4 regions of the Serratia sp. JSRIV002 genome follow, and region 2 is predicted to be linked to each of the others. Evidence: predicted binding sites of a transcription regulator. Region 2 holds the regulator's gene; each other region holds the start of a gene.
The links. The regulator PurR, encoded in region 2, represses purine synthesis genes. The targets are predictions, from matches to a motif close to CANGCAAACGTTTGCNTG.
Positions count from the first base shown of each region.

Region 1: purM (phosphoribosylformylglycinamidine cyclo-ligase) is a predicted target of PurR. The motif match lies at 6,249-6,266, and genes of this name have one in related genera.
Region 3: glyA (serine hydroxymethyltransferase) is a predicted target of PurR. The motif match lies at 2,657-2,674, and genes of this name have one in related genera.
Region 4: purT (formate-dependent phosphoribosylglycinamide formyltransferase) is a predicted target of PurR. The motif match lies at 3,060-3,077, and genes of this name have one in related genera.

Region 1 is NZ_CP074143.1:4,379,893-4,387,855, reverse strand. Features, by position in the region: gene pstA (phosphate ABC transporter permease PstA) at 1-1,365, shown strand, start outside; gene pstB (phosphate ABC transporter ATP-binding protein PstB) at 1,394-2,206, shown strand; gene KGP26_RS20705 (polymer-forming cytoskeletal protein) at 2,219-2,914, opposite strand; gene KGP26_RS20700 (DUF1993 family protein) at 3,270-3,776, shown strand; gene speG (spermidine N1-acetyltransferase) at 3,819-4,376, opposite strand; gene purN (phosphoribosylglycinamide formyltransferase) at 4,489-5,127, opposite strand; gene purM (phosphoribosylformylglycinamidine cyclo-ligase) at 5,127-6,164, opposite strand; gene upp (uracil phosphoribosyltransferase) at 6,420-7,046, shown strand; gene uraA (uracil permease) at 7,167-7,963, shown strand, end outside.
Region 2 is NZ_CP074143.1:2,833,569-2,841,531, forward strand. Features, by position in the region: gene KGP26_RS13370 (riboflavin synthase) at 17-667, shown strand; gene KGP26_RS13375 (I78 family peptidase inhibitor) at 704-997, shown strand; gene cfa (cyclopropane fatty acyl phospholipid synthase) at 1,038-2,189, opposite strand; gene punC (purine nucleoside transporter PunC) at 2,530-3,735, opposite strand; gene punR (DNA-binding transcriptional activator PunR) at 3,861-4,781, shown strand; gene purR (HTH-type transcriptional repressor PurR) at 4,814-5,839, opposite strand; gene KGP26_RS13400 (YnhF family membrane protein) at 6,164-6,253, shown strand; gene sodB (superoxide dismutase [Fe]) at 6,318-6,896, opposite strand; gene KGP26_RS13410 (C40 family peptidase) at 7,111-7,926, opposite strand.
Region 3 is NZ_CP074143.1:4,496,198-4,504,160, reverse strand. Features, by position in the region: gene KGP26_RS21205 (RHS repeat-associated core domain-containing protein) at 1-39, opposite strand, end outside; gene KGP26_RS21200 (DUF4123 domain-containing protein) at 50-835, opposite strand; gene hmpA (NO-inducible flavohemoprotein) at 1,249-2,439, opposite strand; gene glyA (serine hydroxymethyltransferase) at 2,781-4,034, shown strand; gene KGP26_RS21185 (3-phenylpropionate MFS transporter) at 4,196-5,347, shown strand; gene csiE (stationary phase inducible protein CsiE) at 5,344-6,609, opposite strand; gene KGP26_RS21175 (DUF1007 family protein) at 6,787-7,422, shown strand; gene KGP26_RS21170 (nickel/cobalt transporter) at 7,413-7,963, shown strand, end outside.
Region 4 is NZ_CP074143.1:3,520,014-3,527,976, reverse strand. Features, by position in the region: gene pabB (aminodeoxychorismate synthase component 1) at 1-208, opposite strand, end outside; gene KGP26_RS16575 (glycosyltransferase) at 474-1,481, shown strand; gene KGP26_RS16570 (YoaH family protein) at 1,545-1,787, shown strand; gene purT (formate-dependent phosphoribosylglycinamide formyltransferase) at 1,825-3,003, opposite strand; gene dbpA (ATP-dependent RNA helicase DbpA) at 3,215-4,597, shown strand; gene KGP26_RS16555 (YebG family protein) at 4,683-5,009, shown strand; gene yqfB (N(4)-acetylcytidine aminohydrolase) at 5,049-5,357, shown strand; gene KGP26_RS16545 (S9 family peptidase) at 5,516-7,549, shown strand; gene exoX (exodeoxyribonuclease X) at 7,580-7,963, opposite strand, start outside.

The sequences.
Region 1 (7,963 bases), 1.5 Mb from region 2:
AAAGTGGGAAACCGGGAAAGCGAAGGGCAGGATTTCCGTACTTTGCTGGCCAGTGACGTCGGTAGAATGACCACCCCACGCGATTTATTAGTGTTGGAGCGTAACAGCAACGGCACCGCCTACGGCTACCTGGCTGGTTTACTGGAGGATGGCCAACCGTTGACCGGCAGCGATCTGAGCCAGGCGTTGCAACAGCGCTTGCCGCAGATTGCGGCGCTGACGCGACAGGCGCGTGATATTCAGTTCCGCGACATGGCGCGGATTAACGAACAGTTTGAACATTTGCGCCTGCATGAAAAGAGCCTGCAGCGTGAGAATAAGCTGGATGCACGTTGGCAAGCCTCTATCCGTGCCGAACGGCAGGAGTTGCAACGCCAATACCGCCAGCTTGCAGGCAAACTGCAAGGGTTGGAACGCGATCGCCAGCGTGATGCCTTGCTGCTGCGCGACATGCACGGGCAGGTTCACACCATTGCCCTGAGCCAGGTGCGCGATGCCTGGTATCCCAATGACATGAGCAGCGGGCAGAAGCTGGCGCATTGGACCAAGCAAGTACAAAAATTCCTGACCGACAGCCCACGAGAAGCCAATACCGAAGGGGGCGTGTTCCCGGCGATCTTTGGTACCGTGTTGATGGTGATCCTGATGTCGATCGTGGTGATGCCTTTTGGCGTGATTGCCGCCGTCTATCTGCACGAGTATGCCGGTAATAATTTGCTGACGCGGCTGATCCGCATCTCGGTAGTGAATCTGGCGGGGGTGCCGTCGATCGTCTACGGGGTATTTGGTCTGGGGTTCTTTGTCTATATGGTGGGGGGCTCGCTCGATCGGCTGTTTTACGCCGATTCCTTGCCGAACCCGACGTTCGGCACACCGGGCGTGCTGTGGGCCGCCTTGACCCTGGCATTGCTGACCTTGCCGGTGGTGATTGTTGCCACTGAAGAAGGGTTGTCGCGTATTCCCGTTTCGTTGCGCCAGGGGTCTTTGGCTCTGGGAGCCACCCGGGCGGAAACGCTCTGGCGGATCGTGCTGCCGATGGCGGCACCGGCGATGATGACCGGCCTGATCCTGGCCGTAGCACGAGCGGCGGGGGAAACGGCACCGCTTATGCTGGTTGGCGTGGTGAAATCGGTACCGGTGCTGCCGGTGGACGATATTTTCCCCTATTTGCACCTGGAACGTAAATTCATGCACCTGAGCTTCCAGATTTACGATATGGCGTTTCAGAGCCCTAGCGTAGAAGCGGCGCGGCCACTGGTGTTTGCCACGGCATTCCTGCTGGTGTTAATTGTTGTTGGGTTGAATCTGACGGCAATGGGCATCCGGCATTCGCTAAGGGAACGGTATAAAGCATGGTCGCAGTAACTAGGTTGAATCTTTTGGGGAGCGCCAAATGAGTCTGATAACGCCGGGCAGCCTACCCCGGTTGGATGTCCAGCAGTTGGCCGATGAGCATACCGCGCTGGCGGTCAACGGTCTGGATCTGTTTTATGGTGACAAGCAGGTGCTGCACAATATTTCCCTGCGCATTCCCAAACACCGGGTGACGGCGCTGATCGGCCCTTCTGGCTGCGGCAAGTCGACGCTGTTGCGCTGCTTTAACCGGATGAACGATCTGGTGGATCGCTGCCGGATTGACGGCGAACTGCAGCTTAATGGCGAAACCATTTCCGGCCCGCAGATTGACGTTGCCGCATTGCGGCGGCGCGTGGGCATGGTATTCCAGCGGCCCAACCCGTTCCCGAAATCGATCTACGAAAACGTGGTTTACGGCCTGCGCTTACAGGGCGTCCGCGACAGGCGTATTCTGGATGAAGCCGTAGAGCGATCCTTGCGTGCCGCCGCGCTGTGGCACGAGGTGAAAGATCGGCTACGGGAAAATGCGTTCCGCCTGTCCAGCGGCCAACAACAACGGTTGGTGATTGCACGGGCGATCGCGGTTGAACCGGAAGTGTTGCTGCTTGATGAGCCGACCTCTGCGCTGGATCCGATTTCCACCTTAACCATCGAGGAGTTGATTTCGGTGCTGAAACAGCGCTACAGCGTGGTGCTGGTGACTCACAACATGCAGCAGGCCGCGCGGGTTTCCGACTATACGGCGTTTATCCACCAGGGGACGCTGGTGGAATATAACGATACCGACGCGATTTTCACTTCGCCACGCCAACGCCGCACAGAGGATTACATCACTGGCCGCTATGGTTGACGGGCGAGGAGCTTAATTGGCCTGCTTGCTCGGCTGCGGGGTCGGTTGTTCCTGCTGTTCAGGTTCAACCTTTTTCAGCGCGGTCACTTTTGCCTGAGAGGGCTGGGCCTGAGGAGGCGTTTTTTGCATCAGCTGCGACTGGCCAATAAACAGGCCGCCTTTCTCGATGGAGATTTCGTCGGCGAAAATATCCCCGCGCATGCTGCCCTTGGGCTGGATTGACAGCGAGTCGGCGAAGCAACGGCCTTCAACCGGGCCATTGATCATGATCTGCTGGGCGCGGATCTCGCCTTTGACATGGCCGCTGGTTTCAATACGCACCATGTGGCTGCAAATGATGTTTCCCTCAACCCGACCTTCGACAATGATATTGCCATCGCCTTCGATCACGCCGGTGAACAGTGCACCATTGGAGATAAAGGTGTCTTTCTTGGCACGGATTGGCTTAATGGCGTCGGCAACTTCAGGCAGGGTGTTTGGCTCAGAGTGAGCAACCGGCTGAGGCACGGGCTGATCGATCAGCTCCTGCGCTTTTTCTTCATTAACGGCTTTATTTTTCTTATTGAATGACAGCATTTGATTCGTCCTTGTTATTTTGTAGATAAACGCCAGCGTTGCCAACAGTGCCAGGACCAAGGCGGCCAGCAGCGCGCGTTTTATGTAGATACCGGTGAAGCTGATCCCTGTCAGCCAGAGAACGATGGACAACGTCCATAATCCCCATATACACCATAATAAGTTGTAATTACGCATGTTTTTCAGGCCGTTTGAAGTCCATTCGCCGCGAAAGTGCGGGATGCCAGGCGGCAGCCAGCGTGACGGTTCCTGTTAGGCTATCCGTAGTAGCGAGTGATGATACCTAATATTGTCGCCTAATTCACCACTCGCTTGACCAACCAAGGATAATCTGAAGTGGCCACGCAAATTGTTTATTTGTGTGATTATTAAGGCTAAATTGATTTTGTGCATGAATATTGGGCGCGGACACAACCTGTCAAACAACTCAACGACAATACTCTGGCAACCGGCGTAAGATGGCTGGTCACTCACATCTGGAGGTTGTATGTCTTTATCGATTTATGCCCATTCCCCAATGCAGTTTGTCCGTGGTTTGCAGATCCTGTCGGCGTTACTGAAAAAAGGTGAGCAGTTCTTGCAGCAGAAGCAGCAGGCTGAAAGCGTGCTGTTAGAAGCCCGACTGGCGCCAGATATGTTTCCACTGCTGCGGCAGGTACAGATTGCCAGCGATGCTGCCAAAGGCGCAGTGGCCAGATTAGCCGGGCAGGAAGTACCGTCCATGCCGGATAACGAAGCCAGCTTTGCCGAGCTGCACCAGCGTATCGAAAAAACTATCGCCTATGTGCAGGGCTTCCAGGCAGCCGATTTCGCCGAGGCCGATGGCCGCAATATTGAAATAAAAAGCAAAACGCGTGATTTTCACTTCACTGCGCAAGATTTCCTGCTGACTTTCGCCCTCCCCAACTTTTATTTCCACCTGACCACCGCCTACAACATCCTGCGTAATCAGGGGGTGGAAGTGGGGAAATGGGATTATCTGGGCGCGAAGTAATTCTGGATCTTTCGGGGAGAGGAATATCTCCCCGGTTTACTGCTATTTAACCAATGGCCTATCGCCAGGCTGGGCAGTCTTGAACTTCGCCAAATACTGCGGCTGGAAGATGCACATGCGCAGCACGGTGCGGTATGCGCCGCTAACGAAGAATTCGTCAATCAGTTCGCCTTCCACCTCAAAGCCCAGCTTGCTGTAAATATGGATCGCCTTCGGGTTTTCTTTATCGACGATCAAATACAGCTTATACAGGTTAAGTACCGAGAAGCCGTAGTCCATCGCCAGTTTGGCGGCGGTGCTGGCGTAGCCTTTGCCCTGATGCGCCGGATCGATGATGATCTGGAATTCGGCGCGGCGGTGAATATGGTCGATCTCTACCAGTTCAACCAGCCCGACTTTGGCCCCTTCATGCTCGATGATAAAACGCCGTTCGCTCTGGTCGTGAATGTGTTTATCGTACAGATCGGAAAGCTCGACAAAGGCTTCATAGGGTTCTTCGAACCAGTAGCGCATGACGCTGGCGTTGTTATCCATCTGGTGAACAAACGCCAGATCTTCCCGCTCCAGCGGGCGTAGCCTGACGTTGGTGGTACTCGACATACATTCTCCTCGGTATTATTAATCTGGCAAAAGTATAACCTCAGGAGCTGATTGAAGGCGAAAAAAAACGGCACCGTGAAAGGCACCGTTTAGCTTGCGGTTAAATTGCGGGTCAGTCGGCGGCATAGCCTTGTGCTGGCAGGCGTTCACCATCCAGCCAGGCAGCGTTGTCGCGCATTGCCAGCCGCCCTTCGATAAACCAGCTCACCACCAGAGGGTATATGGTGTGTTCCTGGGTTTGCACCCGCTCAATGACCTCATCTTCCTCGTCACCGGGGAAGATCGGCACCTTGGCTTGCAGGATCACCGGGCCACCGTCGAGCTGCTCCGTGACGAAATGTATCGAAGTGCCATGCTCGGCATCGCCGTTGTCGATAGCTTGGCGATGGGTATGCAACCCGGGGTATTTCGGCAGCAGGGAAGGGTGGATATTCAGCATGCGCCCGGCATAGCGCTGCACAAACGCGTTGCTGAGAATGCGCATATAACCGGCCAGCACCACCAGATCGGGTTGGTATTGGTCGATAGCTTGCGCCAGCGCGGCGTCAAAGGCTTCGCGATCGGCAAAGGATTTGGCATCCAGCGCTTGAGCGGCAATGCCAGCCTCTTCGGCACGCTGCAGGCCATAAGCCTGTGCGTTGTTGCTGAGTACCGCCACGATAGTGGCGGCGATCCGGCCCTGTTGGCAGGCGTCGATCAGTGCCTGGAGATTACTCCCCTGGCCGGAGACCAACACCACAATCTTTTTCATCACTGGATGACCACTTGTTGTTCGTCAGAAGAAGCCGTCAGTTTACCAATCTGCCAGGCTTTTTCACCCGCGGCGGTCAATATGGCGATGGCTTTTTCTACCGACTCCTGTGGCAGCGCGATCACCATACCGACACCGCAGTTAAAGGTACGGTACATTTCATGGCGGCTCACGTTGCCCGCCTGCTGCAACCAACTAAACACGGCAGGCCACTGCCAGCTAGATTCGTCGATCACCGCCTGCATCCCTTCTGGCAGCACGCGTGGGATGTTTTCCCAGAAGCCGCCACCGGTCAGGTGAGCAATCGCATGCACTTCCACTTTCTCGATCAATTCCAGTACCGATTTGACGTAAATCTTGGTCGGCTCGAGCAGATGATCTGCCAGCGGTTTGCCTGCCAGGTCGGTAGTAGTGGGATCGGTCTTGCTCACTTCCAGGATCTTGCGCACCAGCGAATAACCGTTGGAGTGCGGGCCTGAAGCGCCCAGAGCGATCAGCGCATCGCCAGACTGTACTTTGCTGCCGTCGATGATTTCGGATTTCTCAACCACGCCCACGCAGAAACCGGCGACGTCATAGTCTTCACCGTGGTACATGCCAGGCATTTCGGCAGTTTCACCACCCACTAACGCACAGCCGGATTGTTTACAGCCTTCGGCAATCCCGGTGATCACGCTGGCGGCGGTATCCACATCCAGCTTGCCGGTGGCGAAGTAATCGAGGAAGAACAGCGGCTCAGCGCCCTGAACCACCAGATCGTTAACACACATCGCCACCAGATCGATACCGATGGTGTCGTGGCGTTTTAAATCCATTGCCAGACGCAGCTTGGTGCCCACGCCGTCGGTGCCGGAAACCAGTATCGGCTCGCGGTATTTCTGCGGCAACGCGCACAGGGCGCCAAAACCGCCCAGCCCACCCATGACTTCCGGGCGGCGGGTCTGTTTCACTACACCTTTGATGCGGTCTACCAATGCGTTGCCAGCATCGATATCGACACCTGCGTCTTTATAGCTGAGAGAGGTTTTGTCGGTCACTGCGCGATCCCCACGACGGTTTGCGGTTTGAGAACGGTGCTTCCGGCGGTGATGCCGGAACCAGGCGCGGCAATTCTAACAGCGCAAGCAAACGTTTGCGAGAACCATGTGAGCCCGCTCGAACTTTTCGTCTTCTATACTGTTGATCACTCTTTTGTTGATCTCGATCCGGCTATTGGTAGTGGCGTCGGGAGCAAAAGGCGGTATAATCCGGCGATTTTTTTGGCCGTCAACCACCTTAATAGGAGAAAAATGATGAAGATCGTTGAGGTGAAACACCCGCTGGTTAAGCACAAGCTTGGTCTGATGCGCGAACACGATATCAGCACCAAACGCTTCCGTGAGCTGGCTTCTGAAGTGGGTAGTTTGCTGACCTATGAAGCGACCGCCGATCTGGTGACAGAGAAAGTTACCATCGAAGGCTGGTGTGGGCCGGTTGAAGTTGAGCAGATTAAAGGGAAAAAAATTACCGTAGTGCCAATCCTGCGTGCCGGTCTGGGCATGATGGAAGGGGTGCTGGAGCACGTACCGAGTGCTCGTATCAGCGTGGTTGGGGTTTATCGTGATGAAGAAACCCTGGAGCCGGTCCCTTATTTCCAGAAACTGGTTTCCAACATTGACGAGCGCATGGCGCTGGTGGTTGACCCAATGCTGGCTACCGGTGGTTCGATGATCGCCACTATCGACCTGCTGAAGAAAGCCGGTTGCAGCAGCATCAAGGTGTTGGTGCTGGTCGCCGCTCCTGAAGGGATCGCCGCGCTGGAGAAAGCGCATCCAGATGTTGAGCTGTATACCGCGTCGATCGATCAATGTCTGAATGACAAAGGGTACATCGTGCCTGGCCTGGGTGATGCAGGCGATAAGATATTTGGTACCAAATAATAAATAAGCCGACCTGAGAGTCGGCTTTTTAATGCCCTTTGGATTGCTAACACTGGCAATCCATTGGGTATTAATCACCAAGCTAACACAACTGATACTAACTCAGAGGAAAAACACCCCATGACCCGTCGCGCCATCGGCGTTAGTGAACGCCCGCCGTTGTTCCAGACCATCCCACTCAGCTTCCAGCATCTGTTTGCCATGTTCGGGGCCACCGTGCTGGTGCCGATCCTGTTCAAGATCAACCCGGCGACGGTGCTGTTGTTCAACGGCGTGGGGACATTGCTGTATCTGTTTATCTGTAAAGGCAAGATACCTGCCTATCTGGGGTCCAGCTTTGCGTTTATTTCACCGGTGTTGCTGCTGTTGCCGCTGGGGTATGAGGTTGCACTGGGTGGTTTTATCATGTGTGGCGTGCTGTTCTGCCTGGTGGCGCTGATCGTCAAGAAGGCCGGAACCGGCTGGCTGGACGTGATGTTCCCGCCTGCGGCGATGGGCGCAATCGTTGCGGTCATCGGTTTGGAACTGGCGGGGGTGGCGGCCAATATGGCCGGGCTATTACCGGCGGAAGGCACCTCCGCAGATAGCACAACCATCACGATTTCACTGGTGACGCTGGGTGTTACCGTACTGGGCTCGGTGCTGTTCCGCGGCTTCCTGGCGATTATCCCGATCCTGATCGGGGTGTTGGTAGGCTATGCGCTGTCGTTCTTTATGGGCGTGGTGGATCTGACGCCAATCCGTGACGCGCACTGGTTTGCCCTGCCGACCTTCTACACGCCACGCTTTGAGTGGTTTGCTATCTTCACCATTCTGCCTGCGGCTTTGGTAGTGATTGCCGAGCACGTTGGTCACCTGGTCGTCACGGCGAACATCGTCAAGAAAGACCTGTTGCGCGATCCGGGCCTGCACCGCTC
Region 2 (7,963 bases):
TAAAGAAGAGGCCAACATGTTTACCGGTATCGTACAAGGCACCGCCCCGCTGGTTGCCATTGATGAAAAACCCAACTTCCGTACCCACGTTGTTGAAATGCCTGATGAGCTGTTACCAGGGCTGGAGTTGGGGGCCTCGGTAGCCCACAACGGCTGCTGTCTGACCGTCACGGAGATTGCAGGCAATCGCGTCAGCTTTGATTTGATCAAAGAGACTCTGCGGTTGACCAATCTTGGCGATCTTAAACTGGGTGATGTGGTCAATCTGGAAAGAGCCGCCAAGTTTAACGATGAAATCGGTGGGCACCTGATGTCCGGGCATATTATCTGTACCGCGGAAGTCACCAAGATTTATACCTCGGAAAATAATCGTCAGATCTGGCTGCGCATGCCGAATATCGATTTGATGAAATATGTGCTACATAAAGGGTTCATCGGCATCGATGGCATCAGCCTGACCATAGGCGAGGTGGTCAATAACCGTTTCTGTGTGCATTTGATCCCGGAAACCCTTGAGCGCACCACGCTGGGTAAAAAGCGCTTGGGCGATAAGGTCAATATCGAAATCGATCCGCAAACTCAAGCGGTGGTGGATACCGTCGAGCGTGTGCTAGCTAATCGTGAGGCTGCGTTAGCTGTCACCAAGCCGTCTGTACCCAAAGTCTGATAACCCTGCACCAATAACCACACATAGGAGCCAAACGTGAAGTTTTACGGGAAAACGATGATGCTAGCGGCGCTGTTGGCGCTGACCGCCTGTTCAAGCTCCCCGGAACAGGCGAACTCACAGTCTGCCGAGGCCGAAGATGATACCTGTGGTGCATCGCAGTATCAGAATTATGTGGGTAAACCGCTGTCTGCGTTGGACGGGGTCAATATTCCCCAGCAGGTACGGACTATTCCTTATAACTCTATGGTAACCATGGACTTCAATCTAAAACGCTTGAACTTCCTGGGTGACAGTGAAGACAAAATCATTCGCGTTTATTGCGGTTAATAACCCTTTACCCCAACCCTGTGGGTTGGGGTAAAGGATTTTAGCGGGGAACTCGCAGGCCGCCTTCAACGCCTTTAGGGCTGAATACCACCTGCCAAAGTTGAATATCGCGAGCGCGAAACGCTCCTGCGCAGGCATTAAGGTAATAACTGAACATCCTTTCAAAACGTTCGGAATAGCGCGAAGCCAGCTGTGGCCAGCTCTGTTTGAAACGTTCATACCAGGCCATCAGGGTGCGATCGTAATCTGCGCCGATATTATGCCAATCTTCCATGACGAAGCGGCCTTCGCTGGCCTGGGCAATATGTTTCACCGACGGCAGGCAACCGTTGGGGAAGATATATTTATTGATCCACGGATCAACGTTCATATCGGTCTCGTTGGAACCAATGGTATGCAACAGGAAAATGCCATCGGGTTTTAAATTACGTTCCACCACCTCGAAATAGGTTCGGTAGTTTTTCGGCCCAACGTGTTCGAACATGCCGACCGAGACGATGCGGTCAAACTGCTGGTAGAGATCGCGGTAATCCTGCAGCAGAATTTCCACGTCCAGCCCGGCACAGCGCTCTTGCGCCATTTTCTGCTGTTCGGCGGAGATGGTGACGCCCACCATGGAAACGCCGTAGTGCTTGGCCGCATAAGCAGACAGACCGCCCCAGCCACAGCCGATATCCAATACCCGCATACCGGGCTGCAGGTGCAGTTTTTCGCAAATCAACCGTAACTTGGCCTCTTGTGCTTCTTCCAACGTCGTGGCCTGTTGCCAATAGCCGCAGGAATATTGCATATAGGGATCCAGCATCTGGGTAAACAAATCGTTACCCAGGTCGTAATGCTCTTTGCCAACAATCCAGGCACGTTTTTGGGATTGCAGGTTGGTCAGGCGGGCGGCGGCAATACGCAAGATATCCTTCAGGTGGTGGGGCAGTTTCTTTTCCAGGCCAGCTGCGATAACCCGCTGAAAAAATATGTCCAGCCGCTCGCACTCCCACCAACCGTCCATATAGCTTTCGCCCAGCCCCAGAGAGCCGTCTTGCAGTACGCGTTTAAAGAAATTGGGATTATTGATCTGAATATCGAAAGGGCGTGAACCATTGATTTCAATGCCGGCCATGCTAAGCATTTCATGAGCGATACGATACCAATGGTTGTCCTGGATGCTCAGATCTTCTATACACGATGAACTCATAGCTTCTCCATCACCTTCTTCTGACTTATGATCCTGCAGAATTTAGCGTAGACAATTTCTACAGGGACATACGTATACCTACGGTAAAAATTCACCGTGGTGTCTGAAATCCGACTTGAACAGAGGAAATTTAAGAGACTCCCTGCGTCAAAGGACGCGGGTAAATTCAACCTTAAATAAAGTGTGATGCCATCCACGTACGCAGCAGTTGCTGCAATAAGAACTTAGTATAACTGTTATTCTAAAAGGTCGTTTTTGAGTATAGGCTTGCCGAGGCGTAGACTCAACTGCAAATCGCGCTCGGCAAGAATTTTCATTAAGTGACTATTTACAGAGACAATTATGACACGGAGTCGGCACGCTTCTGCTGTGTCATCTGAGTTTCATCCGTTCCTTTCCCACGCTGGATCAGATAACCCAAGGCTGCCAAAAATACGGTAGCCACCATTACGGTAGCCGTGGCTAACAGCGGTTGGGCGATAAATGCCGAAACCAACAGGCTGGCGATAAAACATAATCCCAACTGCAGCGTGTTTTGCAGCGCAGCAGCTTTGCCACTGTTGTTGGGGAAGGGCATCAACGCATTGGCTACTAAAATAGGATAGCTGGCACCGTTTACTAACGCCATAAAGCAGAACGGGATCAGCAGAGTGGTCAACGTTGGCTCACTTAGCGTGGCGATCAGATACAACGCCACCATGCTGACACCGTAAGCTAACAGCAACCACGGCAGCAAGGTTTTGCCAGAGATGCGATTTAAGGCGCTACGGCAGCTATAACCCCCCAATAAGAAAGCCAGCGTTTGCGGCACATAGCTCAGACCAATATCGTTGGGGCTATACCCCATATCGCCGAGGATAAAGGGTGAACCCGTCAGCCAGGCGAAGAAGCCAGCAGAACAGGCAGCAAAAACCATCACGTTGCCGCTGAACACCGGGGATTTCAAGATCTGCATAAAACCAAGGCTGGGCTTTTTATCGGCGGAAGGGACCAGTCTGCTCCGGTCTTTCAGCAGCAAGGTGGGGATCAGCAGCAGGGCGGTGATCCCCAGCAGCACGGCGAAAATGGCCCGCCATCCCATATGGTTAAGCAACCAGGCACCCAGCAGTGGGGCCAGCGCCGGAGAGAGGGCGACCAGCGGCATAATGGAGGCGAAAACGCGGTTGGCTTTGCCATCGCGGTAGCGATCGACCACGATCGCCTGCCAGGTGACGGCGGCGGAACAGACGCCAATGGCTTGAATGAAGCGCAGTGACCACAGTTGTGCCACGTTCTCGACCCAAAGCATACCGAGACAGCCGATTGCGAACAGCGCCAGGCCAATCAATAACACGGGCTTACGGCCAATACGGTCGGACAGCGGCCCCCACAGCAACTGGGCAAAGGCAAAGCCTGCCAGGAAGATACTCAGGCTGGCGCTGATCGCCCCAGCGGAGATTTGCAGATCCTGCTGCATTGCGCCAAAGGCAGGCAGGTACATATCGGTAGCCAGATAGCCCAACATACTCAGGCCGGCCAGGTAGAACATAAATCCAAAATTTCGCATTGCTATTTCTCGTTAAAATTATGTTGTCGCAGGTTTTGAAGCGCCGGCAAGTGTATACGGCTGGATCTCTGCTTGTGAAACGGTAATATTTGCAAGGTGCTGTTAAAAAATTTGAAGGCAAACATATGTGGTCTGAATATTCACTCGATGTGGTAGATGCGGTAGCGCGGACCGGCAGTTTCAGCGCGGCGGCACAGGAGTTGCACCGCGTTCCTTCTGCTGTGAGCTATACGGTGCGTCAACTGGAGCAATGGCTGGCAGTGCCTTTGTTTGAACGCCGTCACCGCGATGTGGAACTCACGCCAGCGGGGGCGCTGTTTATTAAGGAGGCGCGAGTTGTTATCAAAAAAATGCTCGATACCCGACGGCAGTGTCAGCAGGTGGCCAACGGTTGGCGCGGGCAACTGCGGATTGCGGTCGATCTGATCGTCAAACCCCAGCGCAGCCGCCAGCTGGTGCTGGATTTTTATCGCCATTTCCCCGACGTGGAACTGATGGTACAGCCGGAAGTCTTCAACGGCGTGTGGGATGCGCTGGTCGATGGCCGCGCTGAGATGGCTATTGGTGCAACACGGGCGGTACCGGTAGGCGGCGGTTTTGCCTTTCGCGATATGGGCTTTATGAATTGGCTCTGCGTAGTCCATGCTAAACATCCGCTGGCCGCCTTGCAAGGAAAGCTGCGAGACGATCAGCTACGACCTTATCCCTCGTTGCTGTTGGAAGATACTTCGCGCAATTTACCCAAGCGTGTGACCTGGTCGTTGGACAACCAGCGGCGGTTGACCGTGCCGGACTGGGTTTCGGCGGTAGATTGTTTGCGTGCCGGGCTGTGTGTGGGCATGGTACCCGCGCATCGGGTATTGCCGTTGGTACAAAGTGGCGAACTGGTGGTATTACCACTGCATGAGCCTTTCCCGCCTAGCGCCTGCTGCTTGACCTGGCAGCAAAACGCCCAGTCTCCGGCCATGGCCTGGCTGTTGGACTATCTGGGCGACAGCGAAACGCTCAATCAGGAATGGCTCAGTGAAGAGGAGTCGGGTGCTTAATCGGGCGCAGTATTGCAGCGCCCCAACAGGAGTTAACGGCGGTAATCGACAAAAGGACCATCGGCAACTGAGCGGCGCTCGATGAGTTTTGGATGCACTTCAATCACCTGCGATTCTTCACGCTTGCTGATAATGCGATCCAACAGCATGGTAAAGGCCATCTCGCCCAGGCGCTCTTTCGGCTGGTGAATGGTGGTCAGCGCCGGGGTGAAGTAGCGGGCATTACGCACGTTGTCGTAGCCAATCACCGAGATATCCTGCGGTACACGCAACCCCAGCTCATCGGCGGCGCAGATCGCCCCCATGGCCATAATATCGCCGCCACAGAAAACGGCGGTTGGACGATGCTTTTGCGACAGGATCTGATGCATGGCTTTGTAGCCAGATTCAGGCTCGAAATCCCCCTGCACGATCCATTCTTCGCGCACTTCGATGTTGGCTTCCTTCATGGCTTTCAGAAAGCCCTGGTGGCGACCTCCACCGGTATTACGCGCCAGTTGACCAGGAATGGCACCGATGTCACGGTGGCCACGTTCGATCAGGTAGCGGCCTGCCAGGTAGCCGCCCTCGAAGGCATTGTCGATAATGGTATCGGTGAAGTCTCCGCGCGCGGTACCCCAATCCATCACCACCATGGGAATGTTACGGTAATCTTCCAGCATGCCCAGTAGCTGATCTGGATATTCTGAGCACATCACCAGCAAGCCATCGACGCGTTTTTGCGCCAGCATTGCCAAATAGGCTTGCTGTTTATCCAGATTATTGTGCGAGTTACACAAGATCAGGGTATAGCCTTTGCTGTAGCAGCTGTTTTCCACCGCTTCGATCACTTCGGCAAAATAGGGGGCCTCGCTCGAGGTGGCGAGCAAACCGATCGATTTGGTGTGGTTGACCTTGAGGCTGCGGGCCACGGCGCTAGGTGAATAGTGAAGCTCTTTGATGGCGGCCCAAACGGCCGTTTTGGTATCTTCGGCGACGAAACGCGTTTTATTGATAACGTGCGAAACGGTAGTGGTAGAAACGCCAGCGCGTTTGGCCACATCTTTAATCGTTGCCATGTAAAAAATGACTCCTAAACCCACATGTTACAGCATGTAAGTATGATGTTAATCGTTTGCCTGCGTAGATCCTTCCCCAGATAAGCGAAAACTGAGTTTTTAGTGCTGAAGTCGTAAATCGCTTGAACAGGGAGGGGCAGTTTATCGGTACGCAGTTGTGAACTGCGGATTTTGTCGCATATTGAAGAAAAGTGGAAGAGCTAATCGGTAATTATCAGCGGGGAAATCATAACAAGATTTTAATCACGAACTGTGGGAAAATGATTTGACGTATAAACTGTGTGGCTTATGCTCTGGAAAAGCCAATCTGAGAGGGAGTTGTATATGGATACCAATTTGAAGATGTCATTACTCACCACCGTGGGTGCTTTGGCAATGATTATTGCTTTCAGTTTTATTGCCGCATTGAACTGATCCGCAGCAGAAAAACAAAGGCGCAGCTTGATGCCGCGCCTTATTATTAGCTAGTTACCCGCCGTTAAGCCAGGTTTTCTGCCACGAACGCCCAGTTCACCAACGCCCAGAAGTTTTCCAGGTACTTTGGCCGCGCATTGCGGTAGTCGATATAGTAAGCATGCTCCCACACGTCAACGGTCAATAGCGGAACGTCTGCGCCGGTCAGCGGGGTTGCCGCATTTGAAGTGCTGACGATCGCCAGACTACCGTCCGCTTTTTTCACCAGCCAGGTCCAGCCCGCGCCGAAGTTTTTCACGGCGGCATCGGTGAACTGCTCTTTAAAGGCGGCGAAGGAGCCGAATGACTTATTGATGGCCTCTGCCACTGCGCCCGTTGGCTCGCCACCACCTTGCGGTGATAAGCAGTGCCAATAGAAGGTGTGGTTCCAGACCTGAGCGGCGTTGTTGAACACGCCGCCGGTGGAGGTCTTGACGATCTCGACCAGGGATTTGCCTTCGAACTCGCTACCTTTCACCAGATTGTTCAGGTTAACCACGTAGGTGTTATGGTGCTTGCCATAGTGGTATTCCAGCGTTTCTGCGGAAATGTGCGGTTCGAGAGCGTTTTTCTCGTATGGTAATGCAGGTAATTCAAACGACATTGCTTTCTCCTTTTATAGACAATACGCCTCTCCGACGCTGCAGGCCTAAGGGGCCGAGGGCGGAAAAACGCAATTGCACCACTTTTGTTATGGTTATTAATCTTAACAACTTTCCGAGCGAAAAGAACATCCAAAGTGTGCCAAGTGACTGATTGTTTAAAGTTGCAGCGGGTGATAGAGAGCACGGCCGAGCAGTTAGCTCAGCCGTGAAAGGTTAACGGATGGTGGTAGGGGTCACTACGCGGCGGGCACCAATGTAATGGTTTTGCCAATAGTCGTTATCTAACTGACTGATGCGAATTTCTTCACCGGTACGCGGTGACTGGATGAACTTACCGTTACCAAGATAGACGCCAACGTGATCGGCGGTGCCACGGTTGTTGATGCGGAAGAACACCAGATCGCCTTTCTCAAGCTCATTACGCTTGATCGGCGCTGCATCACGCAGGTGGTACATTTCGTTGGCGGTACGCGGCATTTTAATTTTCACCACGTCTTTGTACGCGTAATAAATCAGCCCGCTGCAGTCGAAGCCTGTACCAGGTGAAGACCCACCCCAGCGGTAGGGCTTACCCATTTGCCCCATCAGCTTGGCCATGGCGGTCTGCTTGGCGTGCTGATAACGTTTTTTGTGAGCGGCGGAAAGTTTCAACGGCTTTTCGCGGCCAGCCAATTTTGCCGTAGCTTTGCCTTCTTCACGATGGCGACCATAACCTTTTTTATAGCCTTTTTTAGGCGGAGTTACTTTTAGCTTGGCCGTTTTGGTTGCCTGGCTTTTGGTTTTAACGCTGGTGGTTTTTTTTGCGGTCTTTATCGTTGCTGGTTTGGTTTTTAGCGTTTTCGGAGGGGTGGCTGCCTTCACTTTTTTATTGGCTTTCTCCGCTTTCTTTTTCTTGCGGTCGTCTGGCCGGGCTTCATTAACGTGACTCTTGCGCTGCTCGGCAGAAACACGTGCCTGTGGCGCAGCGTGCGCCAAATTGAAGAAGAGCTGCGTAAATAGCAGCACAAAAAGTGTAATAATTAACCGCATATCGACGTTACCAACCTTGGCTCCGAAACAGAAATCG
Region 3 (7,963 bases), 1.7 Mb from region 2:
CAAGGCATTGTCAATACTCGCAATATATTCGGTCGTCATAGTCCATTACTCACGGTCGAAAAGAGGAAACGTTGAAGGTGATCACCTCGAACGGATTGGTACGGCGGCTCAGTGCATCTACCAGAGCCTGGGATAGCCGTGCGGTTCGCTTCTTCGGATCTGGCGTCTGTTGCCAGACCTGCGGGTAAAGCCGCAGCGCTATCTGGCGCAGAACCGGTTCTGGCACGGCTTGATAGAGTTCAAACTCATTCTCGCGCAGCCAGGCCAGTTGGTTGGCGATCAGCGGTTCTGGATCTTCATCCAGCAGAGCATCCACCATCCCTTGGGGCACCTGCCACCAGGGGCTGATCTGGGCCTGCGCAGAAGGATATACCGGGCAGGTAAAACCCTCGCCGTTCACCCAGTAATCGGAGAATACCGGCAGGATAGAGCGCCACTCATTGCCAAAGTAGCGCAGGTAAGCTGGCAGATAGCGCCCATCCCAATAGCGGAAAAACACCGCTTTGCCGCTGGGCATGATCACCTGTGTCAAACCGGCAAGGTGGGCCGCCAGGGCAGCCTGCGGCAACGGCGAACGTGCCAGCCAGCCCCAGTTGCGTAAAGGGGTTTCTGCCACCCAGCGTAAGAATGGGCTGCCTTCGTTTAGCTGCACCAGTACCGGCATCACTTCAAACCAGTTGGCATAGGGCGTATTGGCGTAAAGCCCGTGCGGCGTGCGGCTGCCGTCCTCACGGTAATAGGCCTTGATGCCTTGCGCACCATGGGTATTGGCCAGGATGGCATACAACGGTGTAACCGCCGTGTTTCTTACCCAGTCCTGTACGGTCTGTTGCATCTCTGTACCTCCTTGAAGATGACGCAAATAGTGAGTCCACTGATGCGATCAACGTACACTTTCCATAATTAACAACGTGAATGAACAGCTATGGCTGCCAAAAAAGGTATTAGCCTGACGGGAGTATGGCGAGAGTGGCGGGTCAGATTACTGGCGAAAATACAGCGGGATGCTGAAAGCTGGATCATCCTTGCGCTCCATGCAAAGTCCTTATCAATGGGGCGTAGATTTACCACAATGTCGGTTTAAAAACGATAGTGGAAAGGGGAATAACATTAAGGAAATTGTAGGTTTTAGATTGAGGTCAAATCCGTTGATGATTTTCGCGGGTACCGTTTCTTAGGCACCCGCACTTATCGCGCAAAGTAATCAATAACATTCGTACCTGATAATGTTATCAAGACACTAGGATGTTACAGCACCTTATGCGGGCCGAAGCATTCGTAGTGGATACGTTCGGCCTCCACGCCCATCTCAAGCAACTGCTTACCCACGTGCTGCATAAACGGCACCGGGCCACAGAAGTAGTAATGCATCTGCGGATCGTTTAACTCGCTACGCAATGCGTTCAGATCCATCAGGCCCTGGCTGTGATAATCGCGGCCCTGCACATCATCGGCATTGGGTTCACGGTACCAGACATGACGGCTCAGATTAGGCATACGCCCGGCGATATCCGCCACTTCGTCGGCAAAAGCATGCACCGCACCGTTTTCTGCGGCATGTAACCAGTGGATGTTGGCCGGATGCTGATTGTCGTGCAGGGCGTTAAGCATCCCCAGCATTGGCGTTTGGCCAACGCCTGCCGAGATTAATGCCACCGGCGTAGTCGGTTCTACCTGCAGGAAGAAATCGCCGTGTGGTGCCGCGAGATGAATGATATCGCCTTCTTTGGCCTGCTGATGCAGGAAGTTGGAAACGGCGCCCCGTTCCTCACGTTTGACCGCGATACGATAATATTCCCCGTTCGGTGCGGTGGTGAGTGAATATTGGCGGATCTCCTGATGTTGCAGGCTGTCATCGTTAATATAAACCGCCAGATACTGGCCTGGCTGATAATCGGCCACGCGACCACCGTCTACTGGAGCCAGTACAAAGCTGGATATGACCTCGCTCTGAGGCTGTTTTTTCACGATGCGGAAGGCACGCAAATCACGCCAGCCACCGTCACTCTTTTCCGTTTCCTGGTAGATCTGGCCTTCACGTTGAATAAACACGTTGGCCAGCACCCCGTAGGCTTTTCCCCAGGCATCAAGCACTTCCTGGCCAGGGCTGAGCATTTCGTCCAACGTGGCTAACAGGTGGTGGCCGACAATCTGATACTGATCGGGCTGGATATTGAAGCTGGCGTGCTTCTGGGCAATGCGTTCTACCGCAGGCAGCAGGACGGCCAGGTTTTCCAGATTGCTGGCGTAAGCGCAGATGGCATCGAACAACGCCTGGCGCTGATCGCCGTTACGCTGGTTGCTCATATTGAAAATATCTTTCAATTCAGGGTTATGGGCAAACATGCGATCGTAGAAGTGGGCGGTCAGTTTGGGGCCGGTTTCGGCTAACAGGGGAATGGTCGATTTAACGGTGGCGATGGTTTGACTATCCAGCATGGTGATACTCCTTGGCGGGCGTTTTATGTTTGTCTAATAGGTGTATTTTAAGTGCATCTTATAAAATTACCCCGTGCTTGTAAATATCCCTGTTATTGTTATGGGGTTGTTAACCGTCGATCGCCTTCACAGAACATGAAAAAAGCGCATTTTGTTGATGAGTAAAACTCCGTTGCCAAAATGTGGCCTTTAAGGGTTCAAAGCCTTACGCCACGTGATGCCAATCGTTTGCGTAAAAACCTCTGTCAAGACCTATCTTCGATAGGCCGAAACGGTTTACACTGTTGCCCAGCACCCGTAGGGGTAAATTAAGTTAGCTGATTTCAGTCAGGAGATGCCGGATGTTAAAGCGTGAAATGAACATTGCTGATTATGATGCCGAACTGTGGCATGCAATGGAGCAGGAAGTCGTGCGTCAGGAAGAGCACATTGAGCTGATTGCGTCTGAGAACTACACCAGCCCGCGCGTGATGCAGGCCCAGGGTTCCCAACTGACCAACAAATACGCAGAAGGCTATCCGGGCAAGCGTTACTACGGCGGTTGCGAATACGTTGATATCGTTGAGCAACTGGCGATCGATCGCGCCAAAGAGCTGTTCGGTGCCGACTATGCCAACGTGCAGCCACACTCAGGTTCCCAGGCTAACTTTGCCGTTTATACCGCGCTGCTGCAGCCGGGCGACACCATCCTGGGGATGAACCTGGCACACGGCGGCCACCTGACGCACGGTTCACCGGTGAACCTGTCCGGTAAGCTGTATAACGTGGTGCCTTACGGCATCGACGAAACTGGGCAGATTGACTATAACGATTTGGCCAAACAGGCGCAGACCCACAAACCAAAAATGATCATCGGCGGCTTCTCTGCCTTCTCCGGTGTGGTTGATTGGGCAAAAATGCGTGAAATCGCTGACAGCATCGGCGCTTATCTGTTCGTGGATATGGCACACGTGGCGGGCCTGATTGCCGCTGGCGTTTACCCGAATCCGGTTCCTCATGCCCACGTCGTGACCACTACTACCCATAAAACGCTGGCGGGTCCGCGTGGCGGCCTGATCCTGGCCAAAGGTGGTGATGAAGAGCTGTATAAGAAGCTGAACTCTGCCGTCTTCCCTGGCGGCCAGGGCGGCCCGCTGATGCACGTCATCGCCGGTAAAGCGGTAGCGTTGAAAGAAGCGATGGAGCCTGAGTTCAAGGTTTACCAGCAGCAAGTGGCCGATAACGCCAAAGCGATGGTGAAAGTGTTCCTGGAGCGCGGTTACAAAGTGGTTTCCGGCGGCACCTACAACCACCTGTTCCTGCTGGATCTGGTCGATAAGAACCTGACCGGTAAAGAAGCTGATGCCGCGTTGGGCCGCGCTAACATTACCGTTAACAAGAACAGCGTGCCAAACGATCCGAAGAGCCCGTTTGTGACCTCTGGCATTCGTCTGGGTACTCCAGCGGTGACTCGCCGTGGCTTTAAAGAAGCCGAAGTGCGTGAACTGGCTGGCTGGATCTGTGACGTGCTGGACAACCTGAACGACGAAGCCACCATCGAACGTACCAAGAAGAAAGTGCTGGATATCTGCGCTCGCTTCCCGGTTTACGCCTAAGTACTTCGATTGGTTTGCAGATAAACCCGCCTCGGCGGGTTTTTTTTAGCATTGTTGCAGCTAAACTGTGAACTGCTTTGCACTCTAGCCCTTTGAACATGAATGAAGATTGCTGCAAGGTGTGAGCTCTGTCAAAGTATTGCCCTCATCCTGGAGGGAACATGGTTCTGCAATCAACGCGTTGGCTCGCTCTCAGTTATTTCACGTACTTCTTTTCCTATGGCATCTATCTCCCGTTTTGGAGCGTTTGGTTAAAAGGTGAGGGCATACCGCCTGAAACCATCGGTATCTTGCTCGGCGCTGGCCTGGTGGCGCGCTTCCTCGGTAGCCTGCTGATTGCTCCACGTGTAAAAGATCCCTCCTATTTAATCACCGCGTTGCGTTTGTTGGCATTGCTCTCCCTGGCGTTTGCCGTCGGCTTCTGTTTCGGTAATGGCTGGGCCTGGCTGATGCTGGTGATCGCCGGTTTTAACCTGTTCTTCTCCCCGCTGGTTCCGCTGACCGATGCGTTGGCTGCCACCTGGCAACGGCAGATCACTCTGGACTATGGCCGGGTGCGGTTATGGGGATCGCTGGCCTTTGTGATCGGCTCGGCGTTAACCGGCAAGCTGGTGTCCGTTTGGGGCCATAATGCGATTTTGATCAGCCTGTTGGTCAGCATCCTGGCGATGCTGGTGGGCATGTTGCTGAAACCGAGCGTGCTGCCACAAGGTGAGTCTCGGGCGCAGAATGAACCTAGCCGCTCTTGGCGTGAACTGCTCAGCGAAGGGCCTGTCTGGCGTTTTCTGCTGTGTGTGACGCTGTTGCAAGGGGCACATGCCGGTTATTACAGCTTTGCCTCCATCTATTGGGAAGAGGCGGGTTACTCTGCGGCGACTATCGGCTACCTGTGGTCTTTGGGGGTGGTCGCTGAAGTGGTTATCTTTGCCAGCAGCAATTTCCTGTTCCGCCGTTGGAATGCGCGTAATCTGCTGTTACTTTCCGCCGTGTGTGGTCTGCTGCGCTGGGGCCTGATGGCAACCACGACGGAAATCGGTTGGCTGCTACTGGTACAGGTGCTGCACTGTGGTACCTTCACGGTCTGCCATCTGGCGGCAATGCGCTTTATTGCGGCGCGTCAGGGGGCGGAAGTGATCCGTCTGCAGGCGGTTTATTCGGCGCTGGCGATGGGCGGCGGCATTGCAGTGATGACCGTGGTGGCGGGCTTCCTGTTCGAGCACTATCAGGGCGGAGTGTTCTGGGTGATGGTCGCGGTGGTGGTGCCAGCGTTGTTTATTCGCCCACCGGCGGTGGCGGTGAGCAATAGCCGTTAATGGCTTTCCAGCAGCGCACGGATCGCCTTGCGCTGCTGACGCTCCAGCGGCAGTTCGGTAATAATCAGTGTGGGTGGTTGCTCCTGGCTCGGTGTGGCGTAGGGGCTAATCACCAGCGTAATCCCTTGTGGTGCACCAGCAAGCAGGTAGTCGTGTAAGGGCTGATATTTGATATTCAATGGCAATAGCGTCAATTCGCGGATCTGATATTCCACTTCTTCTTCCAACTGCGGGTTATCCAGCGTCAGCAACAGTATCTGCTTTTCATGCAGCGCGTTGCCCTGCATCAACCAGGCACCAAAGCTGATCGCCACTAGCCCTGCTTCTTCCCGCGAAAATTGAATCTCATATTCCTGTTCAAACGGCGCTAACGCCTCCTGTGTGGTACGCATCAGACGGGGATATTTACGGACCACCTCTTCCAGTAGCGTATTGTCGATGCCGATAGCAAACCGGCAGCGTTCCACGGCAGGGGCCAAATGGGCAAACAGCTGGCTGATTAACCCCTCCTGGCTGCTGAAATGCATGCCGGAGATCTGTTGGAAGCGTTCCACCACCTGCCCGATGGCCGCCATCAGGCGTTGGTCCTCTGGCGAATCGCTGCTCTGGTAGCTGTGACTTTTCAGCAGGGTAAACATCAACGTAAGGAAATCACATTCCCTATTGTCATCGGGCTGGTCAAATAGCTGGTTCAGCGCTTGATGCAGTTCCGCTGCCGCCAGGTGCTCTGGTTTGGTTTGCAGCCACTCATGCTGGCGGCGATCAAATTGAGGATGGCGCTGATGCTGGCTAGCCCAGACGCAATAACAAAGATAGTGTTGCAAAAACAGTCGGTCACGCTGCTCAAAGCGGCGGTTAAGGCGCTGTTCACATTGGTTGATGCACAATGCCAGTGCCGGAAGCTGTGGGTGCTGAAGTTGCATCGCCCGCTGAAACTGAGGGCCAAAGTGTTGCTCGACAAACTCAGGGCTGCAACGCAAGGCTCGCCGTAGCCATTGGAGCAGACACAAGCGAAGATCCAGCGCGCTGCCCTGGATCTGGTAGCCCTCGTAGGGATCGCCGCTGATTTCCAGATGATGGAAATGCTGGATCTCGCGGGCAACCTCAGCTATATCTTGCCGGGTAATGAGCAGGTCTACGCCGTTGATTTGGCTGATGGTCTCCAGTTGTACCGAGGGTACTGGCGCATACAGCATCAGCAGTAAATGACAGCGCCGTTGTTGACCTGAAAACTCAGGCGCAGAAGAAGTCTCCAGGCTCATATCACCTTCTGGCAGGTCGTGTTTAAATTATGTTTAAGCATAGCAAAAGGCTCTGTGGGCCGTGGCAGTTGCCCCTGCTTTTACTTCGGCTTACTACTTTCGTCACAGTTATTCGGCTTGTTAACGCCGGTTGAGGTTTGGTTGATGTTATATTATAACAATAAAAAGTATGCTTGGATGATGAAACTCCGTGGCCTGGTGGCTTGCTTGCTAATGATGACCTGCATGGGCGCACTCGCCCACCCACACAGTTTTATCGATATGAACACCACCTTTGTGGCTAAGGATCAGAAGCTGACCGGTTTAAAAATGGTTTGGGTAATGGATGAGATCACCTCGGCGGATCTGCTGTATGACGCAGAAAATGCCAACAGCGATTCAGAAGTCTGGAAAAAACTGGCGGCGGAAGTAATGGCTAACGTCCTCGGGCAGCACTATTTCACCGATATTTACCGCGCAGGCAAACCGGTGAAATACCTCAATCTGCCAACCGAATACCATCTATCCCGGCAGGGCCATAAAGCCGTGCTGGAATTTGTGCTGCCGCTGGCGGAGCCACAGCCGCTGGTGGGAGAACCCTTTGAGATTGCCACCTACGATCCCACCTATTTTGTGGACATGACCTATCAGGATCAAAAGGCGCTGCACTTGCCGCCAGAGATGGCAAAGCAGTGCAAATTCAGCCTGGTGACGCCAAAGCCCGATTCGTCATTACAAGCTTATGCATTGTCTCTCGATAAGAACGACTCGCCCGGTGAAGATATGGCATTAGGGCAACAGTTTGCCCAGCGGGTGACGTTAACATGTCAATAAACCTCAGCCAGACCAGCAAACCTCAGCGCCATTGGGCCTTCAGCCTGTGGCCGTTGTTGCTGTTCTTCATTCTGCTGGCGGCGGTGGCCCAGTGGGTTTGGCATTACTGGCCGCAGCTGTTGATGCAAAGCGTGGTGTGGCAGAAAGGGTTACATCAGGAAATGGCGGCCTTGCTGCAACAGGTCAAGGCGGCTCCCCAGCAAGCGGGAGTGGCGCTGATGCTGTTCAGTCTAGGCTATGGCGTATTGCATGCCCTGGGGCCGGGCCACGGTAAAGTGGTGATCGCCACCTATCTGGCTACCCACCCGGCACGGTTGAAAAGCAGCCTGAAGCTGACGTTTGCCGCCTCTGTGGTGCAGGGATTGGTCGCGATTGCCCTGGTCACGCTAGTGCTGGTGGTGCTGCAACTTTCTTCCCGGCAGTTGCATCAAAGTAGTTTCTGGCTGGAGAAGGGCAGTTTTATTCTGGTGATCCTGCTCGGTGTCTTGCTCAGTTGGCGGGCGTTAAAGCGCTTGTTTATGGCGGTGAAAGCGATGCGGCC
Region 4 (7,963 bases), 690 kb from region 2:
CTCCCTGCTGGATCTCGGTGCTGGCACCGCAAGTCGTCAGCGTGGTGCGCGGTTCTGCCACCAGAATGTCAAACCGGTTATGCGGGTGCTCGGCAAAGCCTGAATGCAGCAGCATAGCCCAAGGCCGTTGTGCCAATGGAGCGAACAGCGTTAATACGGCTTCGCGCGTATAGGGTAACGATTTAAGGTTTGGGGCGGTGACATTCATAGGATCAATCAACCTGACTTACGTAAACAGCGGTGTTGGCAGCCATTCTGCCACATTACGCTATAGGGTGCTGCTTACAGATTAGCCGGATGAAAAGTAAACCAAGCGTAAATGGAGCATTTTTTGCCACGTCTGCCATATTATAACATGTAAAAATCTCGCCTATATTCACCGGAATAAATTTCCGCGATGAATGCTCTAATAAGTAAAAATAAATTCAAAATTATCTTTTTCACCCGAAAATCATTCTGCAGGTGAGGCGGCAATGTCATTAAAATTAAGCGTTATTGTTCCTTTGCATAATGTAGGGGAGCTATTTATTCCTTTCTTGAATTCATTGCTGGCGCAAGATGAGCAGCAGTTGGAGGTGATCATCGTTAACGATGGTTCCACCGACGGATCAGGAGAGATCGCGCACCGCTACGCTGCGCAGCATCCGCATATCAAGGTCATCGACCAGCCCAATTCAGGGGTTTCCAATGCCCGCAATGCTGGGCTGGCCGTGGCCCGTGGCAAATATGTTGCCTTCCCCGATGCCGATGACTTATTGCATCCAAAAATATATTCAACGCTGCTTACATTAGCCGAAGAACATCAATTAGACGTGATGCAATGTAACGGAGAACGCTATTTTGCAAATAATGGTGATGTGAACCCCATTATTCCTGTTGGGCGCTTGAAAGATACGGCGGTTATTTCTGGCGCGCAGTGGTTGGAAATGGCGTTGAAATCACGACGCTTTATTCATGTGGTGTGGTTAGCCGTGTATCGCCTGGATTTTATCAAGCAGCACCAACTTTATTTCGAACCTGGTTTACACCACCAGGATATCCCGTGGACCACCGAGGTAATGTTCAATGCTCAACGAGTGAAATACCTGAGCAAACCGCTATATCGCCAACGGGTACACGACCGCTCGATCAGCAACCGTCGGCGTACCGGGCAGGCAAACGTCGAGTATCAGCGTCACTATATGAAAATCGTCGAAATGCTGGTGGCGCTGAATCAGCGTTACAGCAGCAAGGTCCCGATTTGTGCGGCCTTCCACTGGCAAATCGCGCGTGAAGCGCTGGGGATTTGCCATAGTATTCGCCGTGAGCCCGAATTGCAGGCACAACAACAGATTGCTGAAGATTTCTACCGGCGCGGCATTCAGCGGATGATGATCGACAATATGCGAGGTATCAAGCAGACCTGGCATGTGATGCTGTGGCTGCATCGCTTAAAACAGTGGCGCATTGATAACGCGACCCCCTTGCGGGCCAGCGAATAACAGGTGTAGGGATCTGCGTCGTTAGCGCGTATAATTCATGCCTATTTTACCGGGGAGAAAGACATGCTTGCAGGTATGCCGTCACTGAGTCACCAAGAACAGCAGGAAGCTGCTGAACGTATCCATCTGCTGATGGGGCAGGGCATGAGCAGCGGAGAGGCCATCGCGACTGTGGCGCAAGAAATCCGCGAAAAACATGAGGGCGATCAGGTTAGCGTGATGTTCGACGATGAAGAAGAAGAACAGCAGCAGGAAGAACCGACCGAGTATCTGGACGAAGATAGCGAAGACGACGAAAACTACTGACGTTAGCGGGGGTCGGCGTCCCGAACCCCCAACCGGTTTACCCTTGCACCGTCACCGCAGCAGCAGCCTGTTTGGCCAGCTCTACCGCTTGCTCTACTTCTGGCGCAACGGCCAGTGCAACGCCCATCCGGCGTTTGCCCTCGATGTTCGGTTTACCGAATAACCGCACCTGATTATAACCATTCAGTGCCGTCTCCAACCCGCTGAAGCGCACGTTGTCGCTGCTTAGCTCCGGCAGGATCACCGCAGAGGCGGCGGGCCCGAACTGGCGTATCGCGTTAATCGGCAGCCCAAGGAAAGCGCGCACGTGCAGCGCAAACTCGGACAGATCCTGCGAAATCAGCGTAACCATGCCGGTGTCGTGCGGGCGTGGAGAGACCTCGCTGAAAATCACCTCATCACCGCAGACGAACAGCTCCACGCCGAACAGGCCAAATCCACCCAGTGCGTTAACCACCTTGGCGGCAATCCCCTGAGCACGGCTTAATGCCAGCTCAGACATCCGCTGCGGCTGCCAGGACTCGCGGTAATCCCCATCTTCCTGACGGTGGCCAATAGGCTCACAGAAATGTACGCCATCGACGGCGTTGATGGTCAGCAGAGTGATCTCGAAATCAAATTTGACCAGCCCTTCAACAATGACCCGGCCTCCGCCAGCGCGCCCACCGAGCTGTGCGTAATCCCATGCTGCGCCCAGTTGCTGCTCTTCACGGATCAGGCTTTGCCCTTTTCCGGATGAGCTCATCACCGGCTTGACGATACAAGGGTAACCAATTTCGGCCACCGCTTGGCGGAAGCTTTGCTCGTTATCGGCAAAGCGGTAGCTGGAGGTTGGCAGCTCCAGCGTTTCAGCGGCCAGACGGCGAATACCTTCACGGTTCATGGTTAGACGTGTGGCTTCGGCGCAGGGGACTACATTATGGCCCTGTTGCTCCAACTCAACCAGCATGCTGGTGGCGATAGCCTCTATTTCCGGCACGATAAAATCGGGGCGTTCCTGTTCGATCAACGCTTTTAGCGCCGCGCCATCCAGCATATTGATGACGTGGCTGCGGTGTGCCACATGCATGGCTGGGGCATCGGCATAACGGTCAACGGCAATCACTTCCAAGCCTAAACGCTGGCATTCGATGGCCACTTCTTTGCCCAGCTCGCCTGAGCCGAGTAGCATAACGCGGGTGGCGGCAGGACGCAGGGCGGTTCCAATAGTTAACATAGTCTGATACCTGGATCTGAATGAATTCACGGGTCTGACACTGAGCGCGCAGTATATACGAAAACGATTGCGTACGACCAGCGGTGCATAATAACCGCTTTTTTTAACGCCGAAATCCGGAAACCCCACCAACTCTGTTATCATCTGCGCCTGATCCGGTGCCAGCCAAGCGCAGCGCCGCCTTTCCACTTGCTATATAAGAGTTATTGCCGTGAGCACAGTTTCTTTTTCTTCCCTGCCGCTGCCAGCTGAACAGTTGGCCAACCTCAACGAACTGGGGTATGCCGAAATGACGCCGGTACAGGCCGCAGCGCTGCCTGCCATCCTGAACGGGCAGGACGTACGTGCCAAAGCGAAAACCGGTAGCGGTAAAACGGCGGCATTTGGCATCGGCCTGCTGGATAAAATCAACGTTGCCAAAGTGGCCACCCAGGCGCTTATTCTGTGCCCGACGCGTGAGCTGGCCGATCAGGTGAGCAAAGAGCTGCGTCGCCTGGCCCGCTTTACCCAGAACATCAAGATACTGACTTTGTGTGGTGGCCAACCGGTGGGGCCACAGCTCGACTCCCTGGTGCATGCGCCGCACATTGTGGTGGGTACGCCGGGCCGTGTGCAGGAGCATCTGCGCAAGAAAACCCTGGTGCTGGACGAGATGACCGTGCTGGTGCTGGATGAGGCCGACCGCATGCTGGACATGGGCTTTGCCGATGATATCGATGATGTGATCAGCTACACGCCGCCACAGCGCCAGACCCTGCTATTTTCTGCCACCTATCCGGCGGGCATTGAGCGTATTAGCGCCCGTGTGCAACGCCAGCCACTGAATGTGGAAGTTGAAGATGGCGATGAGCAAGCCTCTATCGAACAACGTTTCTATGAAACCACTCGCGATCAACGCCCTGCGGTGCTGGTGAGCGCCATCCGCCATTATCAGCCCGCGTCCTGCGTGGTGTTCTGTAACACCAAGCGTGATTGCCAGAGCGTGTATGAAGCGCTGGAAGCCCGTGATATCAGCTGCATGGCGCTGCATGGCGATCTTGAACAACGCGATCGTGACCAGGTGCTGGTTCGCTTTGCCAACCGTAGTTGCCGTGTATTGGTGGCGACCGACGTGGCCGCGCGTGGCTTGGATATCAAAGAATTGGAGCTGGTGGTCAACTACGAGTTGTCGTTTGACCCTGAGGTTCACGTCCACCGTATTGGCCGTACTGGTCGTGCCGGTCTGAGCGGGTTGGCAATCAGCCTGTGTACGCCGCAGGAAATGGTGCGTGTTCATGCTCTCGAAGAGTATCTGTCCATGCGCGCAAAATGGTCGCCGGTGTCTGAGCTGAGCGGGGCGTCTAACGCGCCGCTGGAAGCGGAAATGGTCACCCTTTGCATAGACGGTGGCCGCAAGGCAAAAATCCGCCCTGGCGATATTCTTGGGGCGTTGACCGGTGACGCCGGGCTAACGGCGGCAGAAGTCGGCAAGATCGACATGTTCCCGGTGCATGCCTATGTGGCTATCCGTAAGGCCAGCGCCCGTAAGGCACTGCAACAGCTTCAGCAAGGTAAGATCAAAGGCAAGAGCTGCAAAGTGCGGCTGTTGAAATAATAAACGGCAGGGCGCTTGCAGCCCTGCCCGAAATCACTCTATACTGTATAAAAATACAGTATCATAACCTTTGAGGAAGATGCTCATGGCTGTTGAAGTGAAATATGTAGTAGTGAGAAACGGTGAGGAAAAAATGACTTTCGCAAACAAGAAAGAAGCCGATGCCTACGACAAAATGTTGGATCTGGCCGATAGCCTCGGTGAATGGTTGCAGCAAGCGCCAGTCTCGCTGGAAGAAGAACAGCGTGAAGGGTTGAGCTTCTTCCTGGCGGAACACAAAGATGTGCTGGCGCAGATCCTGCGTGGTGGTGCCCCGCAAGAAGCCGCCAAAAAACCAGCCAAAACCAAAGGTGAGAAACCTGCCGCCGCTCCGGAAGAAGGCGCTGCGTCAGAAGAGCAGCAGGCCGCCTAAGCAGTGGTACAGCAACATGATGATAACCAAGGATCCAGCATGTCCCGTGAGATAACCTTCTTCAGCCGTTTTGAGCAAGATATTCTGGCCGGGCGCAAAACCATCACCATTCGGGATGCCAGCGAAGCTGACTTCCAGCCGAACGAGGTGCTGCGCGTCAGCCGTAACGAAGACGGCGTATTTTTCTGTTATATCGAGGTAAAGTCGGTAACGCCGGTGCGCCTGGATGAGCTAACGCGTGAACATGCGCAGCAGGAGAATATGACGCTCAGCGAACTCAAGCAGGTGATCCAGGATATCTACCCAGGGCTGGATGAGCTGTTTGTCATCGCGTTTACCAAGCGCTGATGCGGTACGCCATCTCACATTGCGATGAGATGCTGACAAACCTAACCGGTTCACTGCGTAGGGGCGCTGCATGCTGCGCCCATTTACTTACGCGGCTTGTTAACCTTGTGAAATTCGTGTCATTCTTGCCTTAATCAAAGTAAGCGGATGATTTAGCAATGATGACACCTCCCAAGGCAGAAAAACGTCCTTATCCCATCACTATCCATGGCGACACGCGTGTGGATGACTACTACTGGCTGCGCGATGACGAACGTACCGATCCTCAGGTATTGGAGTATTTGCGGGCCGAAAATGCCTACACCGACGCTCAGCTAAAGCCGCAACAGGCGCTGCGTGAAACTCTGTATCAGGAGATGGTCGCGCGCATCCCACAGCAGGAACATTCCGTACCTTACGTCAGGCGTGGTTTCCGCTATCAGACCCGCTATGAGCCGGGTAATGAATATGCGCTGTATGTGCGCCAGCCTGCAGCGGCTACCGAGCTTTGGGACACCTTGCTCGATGGCAACCAGCGTGCGGAAGGGCACGAATTCTATACGCTGGGCGGGTTGGATGTCAGCCCGGACAACCAGCGCCTGGCCGTGGCGGAGGATTTCCTGTCACGCCGCCAATACGATATCCGTTTCAAGGACCTACGCGACGATAGCTGGGCCGATGAGGTGCTGGAAAACACCTCTGGCAACTTCGAGTGGGCGAATGACTCCGCCACCGTCTACTACGTGCGTAAACACGCCAAGACATTGCTGCCGTATCAGGTCTATCGCCACGTGGTGGGTAGCGATCCGCAGCAGGACGTGCTGATCTACGAGGAACAGGATGACACTTTCTACGTCAGCCTGGAAAAAACCACCTCCGAGCGCTTTATTCTGATCCACCTCAGCAGCACCACCACCTCAGAGATCCTGCTGCTGGATGCGAACAGTGCAGACAGCAAGCCGCAGATGTTTGCGCCGCGCCGCAAAGATCACGAATATGCCATCGATCACTACCGTGAGCATTTCTACATTCGTTCTAACAGAAACGGCAAGAACTTTGGCCTGTATCAGAGCGAGCAGGCTGAGGAAAGCCAATGGCAGGAACTGATTGCCCCGCGCACCGATGTCATGCTCGAAGGGTTCAGCCTGTTCCGTGACTGGCTGGTGGTGGAGGAGCGCATCGCCGGGCTGACCCAGCTGCGCCAAATCCACTGGCAGAGCGGTGAAGACAAGCGCATCGCTTTTGACGATCCGACCTATGTCACATGGCTGGCTTACAATCCAGACCCGGAAACCGAGCTGCTGCGTTACGGCTATTCCTCCATGACCACGCCAACTACGCTGTATGAGCTGAATCTGGACAGCGGCGAGCGGGAGTTGCTCAAGCAGCAGGAAGTGAAAAACTTCACGGCGGAAGATTACCGTAGCGAGCGCGTGTGGGTGAAAGCCCGTGACGGCGTTGAGGTACCGGTATCTTTGGTTTACCGTGCTGACCGCTTCGCACATGGGACGAACCCGCTGATGGTCTATGCCTACGGCTCCTATGGCAGCAGCATGGATCCTGCATTCAGTGCCAGCCGCCTCAGCCTGCTGGATCGCGGTTTTGTCTTCGCGCTGGCGCATATTCGCGGCGGTGCCGAGCTGGGGCAGCTCTGGTATGAAGACGGCAAGCTGTTCAACAAGCAAAATACCTTTAACGACTTTATCGACGTCACCAAGGCGCTGGTAGAGCAGGGCTATGGCGATGCTGACCGGGTGTTCGCGATGGGGGGCAGTGCCGGTGGCTTGCTGATGGGCGCGGTAGTCAACCAGGCTCCTGAGCTGTTCAATGGCGTAGTGGCTCAGGTGCCGTTTGTAGACGTCGTCACCACCATGTTGGATGAGTCCATCCCGCTCACCACCGGTGAATATGACGAGTGGGGCAACCCAAACGACAAGGCGTATTACGATTACATCTTGCAGTACAGCCCTTACGACCAGGTGAAAGCGCAGGATTATCCGCATATGCTGGTCACCACCGGGCTGCATGATTCGCAGGTGCAATATTGGGAGCCTGCCAAGTGGGTAGCGAAACTGCGTGAGTTGAAAACCGACGATCGCCAACTGCTGCTGTATACCGATATGGATGCCGGCCACGGCGGCAAGTCTGGGCGCTTTAAGGCTTACGAAGATATTGCGCTGGAATATGCGTTTATTCTGGCGCTGGCGGAATAAATCATCGCGGGCAGGAGACTGCCCGCCTGATTAACCCAACAGATAGTATTTCAACGTGTGTTTCATATCCGGGCTGAGATCGTCGATGGATTTCAGCATCCAACGCAGATAGCCAGGATCGTCCAGCGCAACCTGCTCAATAGATTGCCCACGATATTTGCCGAACTTGAATTTTTTCAACAATACCGGCTGCTCGGTGATTTCCAGCATCTGTTCTGGCGTCCAACCGGAGTCTTGCACAATGCGTTGCAGCAGTGCGGCGGTGACGTAGCAGTCGTACAGTGCGCGGTGTGGATAAAGCGCGGTATCCTGCGGCAGTTGTACATCCAGATTCAGCGCATAGCGCAGGTATTGATTACCATATTTAATGTCTGGGTACAGCGTACGTGCCAGCTTGAGGGTGCAAATCCAGGC